One region of the Pseudomonas sp. MDT1-85 genome, then DNA from elsewhere that is predicted to be linked to it. Evidence: predicted binding sites of a transcription regulator. Region 1 holds the regulator's gene; each other region holds the start of a gene.
The links. Region 1 encodes FliA, which starts transcription of late flagellar genes. Its sites were predicted from a motif close to CTAAAGTTTNNNNNNNNNNNGCCGNTAA; they were not measured.

Region 1 (2,266 bases):
CCAGCGAAGAAGCCATGGCTGATATGTTCGCTGACCTTTACCACAGTCCGACCAAGCGGGTTGGCTGAGGTATTAATGAACGGTTTTTGTACCTACATCGATGGTCTGCCATGCATTGTTCAGTTGGTGAACGCGCAGCCAGTAATGTGGCCTCCGTCTAAGAAAGACAAGGTAAAGAAATAACATGGGCAGCATGCATCCCGTACAGGTGATCGCGGTGACCGGCGGCAAAGGTGGCGTCGGGAAGACTAACGTGTCAGTGAACTTGTCCCTGGCTCTAGCTGAGCTCGGCCGGCGCGTCATGCTGCTGGATGCCGATCTGGGACTGGCGAACGTCGACGTCCTGCTGGGGCTGACACCCAAACGTACCCTGGCCGACGTGATAGAAGGCCGCTGTGAGCTGCGCGACGTGCTGTTGCAAGGGCCCGGCGGTATTCGTATCGTCCCGGCCGCGTCCGGCACCCAGAGCATGGTTCATCTGAGCCCGGCCCAGCATGCCGGCCTGATCCAGGCTTTCAGTGACATCGGCGACAACCTCGATGTATTGGTGATCGACACCGCTGCGGGCATTGGTGACTCGGTGGTCAGTTTCGTGCGCGCCGCCCAGGAAGTGCTGCTGGTGGTGTGCGACGAGCCGACCTCGATCACCGACGCCTACGCGTTGATCAAACTGCTTAACCGCGACTACGGCATGAATCGTTTCCGTGTCCTGGCCAACATGGCCCAGAGCCCGCAGGAGGGCCGCAACCTGTTCGCCAAGTTGACCAAGGTCACGGATCGTTTCCTCGACGTCGCCCTGCAATACGTCGGTGCGGTGCCTTACGACGAAAGCGTGCGCAAGGCCGTGCAGAAGCAACGTGCCGTCTACGAAGCCTTCCCGCGTTCCAAGTGTTCCCTGGCGTTCAAGGCCATTGCGCAGAAGGTCGATACCTGGCCGCTGCCGGCCAACCCGCGTGGACATCTGGAGTTTTTCGTCGAGCGCCTCGTGCAACAGACCGCAGGACCCGTCCTATGACAGCCAGTGGCTACAACCTCTACAAGAAGTCGGCACGTGACGCGCAGTACGAGCTGATCGAGCGTTACGCGCCACTGGTCAAACGCATTGCCTACCACTTGCTGGCGCGTTTGCCGGCCAGCGTCCAGGTCGAAGACCTGATCCAGGCCGGGATGATCGGCCTGCTTGAAGTATCAACCAAATACGACGCCAGCAAAGGCGCGAGTTTCGAGACGTACGCGGGCATTCGAATCCGCGGCGCGATGCTCGATGAAGTGCGCAAGGGGGACTGGGCGCCACGTTCCGTTCACCGCAATACCCGCATGGTCAGCGACGCGATTCGCTCGATTGAAGCTAAAACCGGCCGTGACGCTAAAGATCACGAAGTTGCGGCCGAACTCCAATTGAGTCTCGACGATTATTACGGGATTTTGAACGACACCCTGGGCAGCCGGTTATTCAGTTTCGACGATCTGTTGCAGGACGGCGAACACGAAGGGCTGCACGAGGATGGCGCCAGTGCTCATCTCGAGCCGTCACGCGATCTGGAAGATGAACGCTTCCAGGCGGCGCTGGCGGACGCGATTGCCAATTTGCCGGAGCGTGAGCGACTGGTGTTGGCGCTGTACTACGACGAAGAGTTGAATCTCAAGGAAATCGGTGAGGTCCTGGGGGTCAGCGAATCTCGGGTCAGCCAGTTACACAGCCAGTGCGCGGCCCGTTTGCGGGGGCGTTTGGGGGAGTGGCGAGCGCGCTGACAGGCAGTGTGGGGACACTGCGAACGAGGTTGGTACGGCATTTTGCTGCATCAGCCACGGCCCGTTGTAATCCATACAACTGTTGAGTGTTACGCCGAATTGATTGAACGGCGCGTTCAGGTGCTGCGCGCGTTTTAAGACTGCTTGGAGGTCGAATTGGACAAGAATATGAAAATCCTCATCGTTGATGACTTCTCAACGATGCGGCGGATCATAAAAAACCTGTTGCGTGACCTTGGGTTCACCAACACGGTCGAGGCGGATGACGGTATTACCGCGATTCCGGTCCTCAACAGCGGGAGCATCGACTTTCTGGTAACGGACTGGAACATGCCCGGCATGACCGGTATTGATCTGCTGCGCCACGTGCGTGCCGATGAAAAACTCAAACACCTGCCGGTGTTGATGGTCACGGCCGAAGCCAAGCGCGAGCAAATCATCGAAGCCGCTCAGGCGGGTGTGAACGGCTATGTGGTCAAGCCATTCACGGCTCAAGCGTTGAAAGACAAGATTG
Region 2 (2,266 bases), 1.4 Mb from region 1:
CCCAGTTCGTCCTGGCGTTCGGAAGTCAGGTTGTGAGTCAGATCGCCCGCGGCGACACGCTCGGCCACTTTGAGGGTCTGGCTCAAAGGAATGACGATCTGGCGAGTGATGGCCCAAGCCGCGAACAAACCAAAGGCCGACGCCAGGACGGTGGCCATCAGCAGCAGGTTTTTGGCGTGTGCCGCATCGGTGTCACGCACGACGGTTTGCGAGGCGGTGAGCTTTTTGCTGACGTCGAGCAGAATGTCGCCTTGCGTGCCCATGCGTTTGAGGGCGGCAGCGCTGGCGACCTGGGAGTCGCGGAACTGGCTGACGGCCGCGCGATAGGCTTTGAGTGAGTCGGTCGCCTGTTGCAGGTTGGCGATGTGTTGTTCCGGCAGTTGAGACGGCAGGCTTTCGAGGTTTTTCAGAGCGTTGCCGATGGCGTCCAGCGCAGGCTGTTCGGCCTCGGGTTTGCCGCTGTAGGTGTAACCGCGGACCTGGAAACGCGCTTGCTGGATCAGCTTGCTCAGGTCGATCACGCTGTTGAACTGAGCGACGCTGTCGCCTTGCAACAAGGATTTTTCGACTTCAGCGACACGGGCCACGGCATTATCGGCGGTGGCGCCCAGTTTGCTGCGAGCGTCTTCGCGAGAGGCGGTGGCCTGTGTCATGTCGGCGAAGGCGCGTTTGTACTCGCTGATGGCGGCCAATTGCTGGTCGATCATCGCCACGTCGGCAGGCTGTTCGATCAGCGTGCGGGCGGTTTTCAGGCCGGTATCGAGTTGGCCGATCAGTTCGTTGACGGCGCCCGGGCCTTGTTCGCCACGGCGCGTGTCGTAATCCAGGCGGGCGAGGCGCAGGTCTTTGGTCAGCTCATTGAGGCTGGAAATAAACCCAAGCGTATCGCCACGGCTGATCACACCGCTCAGGCCTGTCCAGCCGGTGAAGGTGATCAACAAGGTCAGAAGCAGCACCAGACCGAAGCCGATACCCAGTTTGCGATTGACGCTTACGTTTCCCAGTTTCTCGGCTAGCCATCGGTACATGCTGCAACTCCCCTAGGACCTAATCGGTTTTATGGGAACTGTATCGGCCGGCAAACGGCATTCTGTAGGCGCCAAGGTACGATCCCGTAGGAGCTGCCGAAGGCTGCGATCTTTTGATCTTGATTCTAAAAATCAAAAGATCGCAGCCTTCGGCAGCTCCTACATGGGGAGGTGTGATCCGGAAGGGTTAAAACAAACGAGAGAGCAGCGCAGTGACGGCGGTTTCGACCCGCAGGATGCGGTCGCCGAGTTGCACCGGTTGCAGGCCGGCCTTGCCCAGCAAATCGATTTCGTAGGGAATCCAGCCGCCTTCGGGGCCGATGGCCAGGGTCACGGGTTCGTCCAGGCCACGAGGGCAGGGCGGGTAGTTACCGGGATGGCCGACCAGGCCTAAGGTGCCTTCGGTAATGGCCGGCAGACGGTCTTCGACAAAGGGCTTGAAGCGCTTCTCGATGACGACCTCCGGCAGGACGCTGTCCCGGGCCTGTTCAAGACCCAGGATCAACTGCTCGCGAATCGCCTCGGGTTCCAGGAACGGGGTTTGCCAGAAGCTCTTCTCGACGCGATAGCTGTTCACCAGCACGATGCGCGGCACACCCATGGCCGCCACGGTCTGAAACACCCGGCGGAGCATTTTCGGTCGCGGCAGGGCCAGCACCAACGTCAGTGGCAGCTTGGCCGGTGGCGGCTGGTCGAGGGTGACGCGCAACTCGGCTTCATCGGCGTCCAGGCGCAGCACCTCGGCTGTGCCCATCAGTCCACCAATACGCCCGACGCGCATGCTGTCGCCGACCACCGAGCGATGGACTTCCTGCATATGAGTCAACCGGCGATCGCGCAGGATCACCCGGTCGGCCGCAATGAAGTCGGCCTCTTCGAGGAGCAGCAGGTTCACGCTTGGGTCGCTGGCGGCTGGTCGTTGTGATCGTCAGCCGGCTGGTCGTCCGGATGCTCGCCGCGCTTGTTGATCAGGCTGCCGAACAGGATGCCGATCTCGAACAGCAGCCACATCGGTACGGCCAACAAGGTCTGCGAGAAGATGTCCGGCGGCGTCAGGATCATGCCGACCACGAAGCAGCCGATGATCACATACGGACGAATCTTCTTCAGGTAGGCGACGTTGACCACGCCGATCCATACCAGCAGCACCACGGCCACCGGAATCTCGAACGCCACGCCGAAGGCGAAGAACAGCGTCATGACGAAATCGAGGTAGCTGCTGATGTCGGTCATCATCT
Region 3 (2,266 bases), 2.9 Mb from region 1:
CACGCCTGGCTTCAAGGCGTAGGCGCCCAGTTCGAAACGAACTTGGTCGTTGCCCTTGCCGGTCGCACCGTGGGAAATGGCGTCAGCGCCGGTTTCGTTGGCGATTTCGATCAAGCGCTTGGCGATCAACGGACGAGCGATGGAAGTACCCAGCAGGTACTCGCCTTCGTAAACGGTGTTGGCGCGGAACATCGGGAACACGAAATCGCGCACGAACTCTTCGCGCAGATCGTCGATGTAGATTTCTTTTACGCCCATGGCCTGAGCCTTGGCGCGGGCCGGTTCGACCTCTTCGCCCTGACCCAGGTCAGCGGTGAAGGTCACTACTTCACAGTTATAAGTATCCTGCAGCCACTTGAGGATCACCGAAGTGTCCAGGCCGCCGGAATACGCCAGAACGACCTTGTTTACGTCCGCCATGCCATCACTCCACGGGGTTCTACGGAAAGCCGTCAAGTCTACCGCTCATGCAGGATAATTTACAGAGGCGCGACAGCTTATGACGACGAAGCGACAGATTATGTCGAGCGAGCGACGATTTCAGCCGGTTCAGGAGGCCTTCGCGCTGCCCGCGGAAGCGGTGGCTTGAGGCGCCGGTTGCTCGGTCGGCGCAACCCGTTCAAGACGTACAGCAACCCGGCGGTTCTTCGCCCGATTGGCGGCATTTTTGTTCGGCGCCAGAGGATAGCGCTCACCATGAAAACGCAGGATGATCTGCGATTCCTGGATGCCGTTGGCCTTGAAGAAGTCCATCACGGCCAGCGCTCTGCGTCGTGACAGTTCGCGGTTGGTCAGGCGGTTGCCGCTGTTGTCGGAATGGCCGTCGAGTTCAATGTGATTGACCGTCGGATCGGCTTTCATGAATTCCAGCATAACCTGCAAATGGGCCTTGGCTTGGGCGTCGAGATCGATACCCTCCCCCGGAAAGCCGATTTCGGATTGCTTCACCTGCTCGAAATTCTGCGGCAGCAACTTCGCCACGCAGCCCTGATAGTCGCTGTAGGCCTTGCTGAATTCGACCGGCAGCAGACGGACTTCAGATACCCGACCGTCGCCCGATGAGTGTCGAACGACCGGGCTGCGACCATCCATCAAACCGCTGATCAGGCGCCCGGCCTGAACTTGCGAGCTGTTGAACAGCACGTTGCCACTGCCGATTCTCACGGAGCCCAAGTTGATATCGCCACGCCCCGGCTGCCATGGCGTAGCGGCCGCCAGCAAGGTCGCGGAACCGCCACCGATCATCGAGTTGTAGGCCTTCAAGCGAAAGGTCGCTTGCTCGCCGGCACGACGCACGAACTCCCCCGAGCCGAAATCAGTGATGGGTTGAGTCAGGCGACATTCGAATTTGTCACCTTCGACCGTCCACTCGATGCTCTCCAGACGGGTCTGGAAAGTGAGCGCCATCGCGGGAAGGCTGGCAAACACACTGAGCAAGGCTAAATAACGCTGGCGCACGGGAGGCTCCACTGGCTTGTGCAACAAAAAGACCGACACACATATTTACGGCATACCTGTTGGATATCGGAAGCTTGCCGTAAAACTTGATAGCGAGTGCCTGGAAGAGTCTTTTCCGGTAGCATTCCCCTGAGTTTGACCCGCCTGGAATCCCCTCATGTCCGACCGCCTGACCCTGCTGCGTCCCGACGACTGGCATATTCATCTTCGCGATGGTGCTGTGTTGCCCAATACCGTCGCGGATGTCGCGCGCACCTTTGGTCGCGCCATCATCATGCCCAACCTGGTACCGCCGGTGCGCAACGCTGCTGAAGCCAATGGCTATCGCCAGCGGATTCTTGCCGCGCGTCCGGCCGGTAGCCGTTTCGAACCGCTGATGGTTCTGTACCTGACCGACCGCACCCAGCCCGAAGAAATTCGTGAAGCCAAGGCCAGCGGTTTCGTTCACGCCGCCAAGCTGTACCCGGCCGGCGCGACCACCAACTCGGACTGTGGCGTCACCAGCATCGACAAGATTTTCCCCGCACTCGAGGCCATGGCCGAAGTCGGGATGCCCTTGTTGGTTCACGGTGAAGTCACCCGTGGCGATGTCGACGTTTTCGATCGCGAAAAAATCTTCATCGACGAGCACATGCGTCGAGTGGTCGAGCGTTTCCCGACCCTCAAAGTGGTGTTCGAACACATCACCACTGCCGACGCCGTGCAGTTCGTCAACGAGGCTTCGGCCAATGTCGGCGCAACCATCACCGCGCACCACCTGCTGTACAACCGCAACCACATGCTGGTGGGCGGGATTCGGCCGCACTTC

Region 2: ACYZT2_RS03090 (methyl-accepting chemotaxis protein) is a predicted target of FliA. The motif match lies at 1,069-1,096, and genes of this name have one in related genera.
Region 3: ACYZT2_RS22655 (flagellar protein MotY) is a predicted target of FliA. The motif match lies at 1,522-1,549, and genes of this name have one in related genera.

What each region holds. Positions count from the first base shown of each region.
Region 1 covers NZ_CM142715.1:2,116,920-2,119,185, forward strand. Annotated here, with positions in the region: gene flhF (flagellar biosynthesis protein FlhF) at 1-68, shown strand, start outside; gene fleN (flagellar synthesis regulator FleN) at 185-1,015, shown strand; gene fliA (RNA polymerase sigma factor FliA) at 1,012-1,752, shown strand; gene ACYZT2_RS09575 (chemotaxis response regulator CheY) at 1,921-2,266, shown strand, end outside.
Region 2 covers NZ_CM142715.1:672,769-675,034, forward strand. Annotated here, with positions in the region: gene ACYZT2_RS03090 (methyl-accepting chemotaxis protein) at 1-1,028, opposite strand, end outside; gene ACYZT2_RS03095 (16S rRNA (uracil(1498)-N(3))-methyltransferase) at 1,216-1,923, opposite strand; gene tatC (twin-arginine translocase subunit TatC) at 1,920-2,266, opposite strand, start outside.
Region 3 covers NZ_CM142715.1:5,037,604-5,039,869, forward strand. Annotated here, with positions in the region: gene ACYZT2_RS22650 (argininosuccinate synthase) at 1-420, opposite strand, end outside; gene ACYZT2_RS22655 (flagellar protein MotY) at 550-1,458, opposite strand; gene pyrC (dihydroorotase) at 1,616-2,266, shown strand, end outside.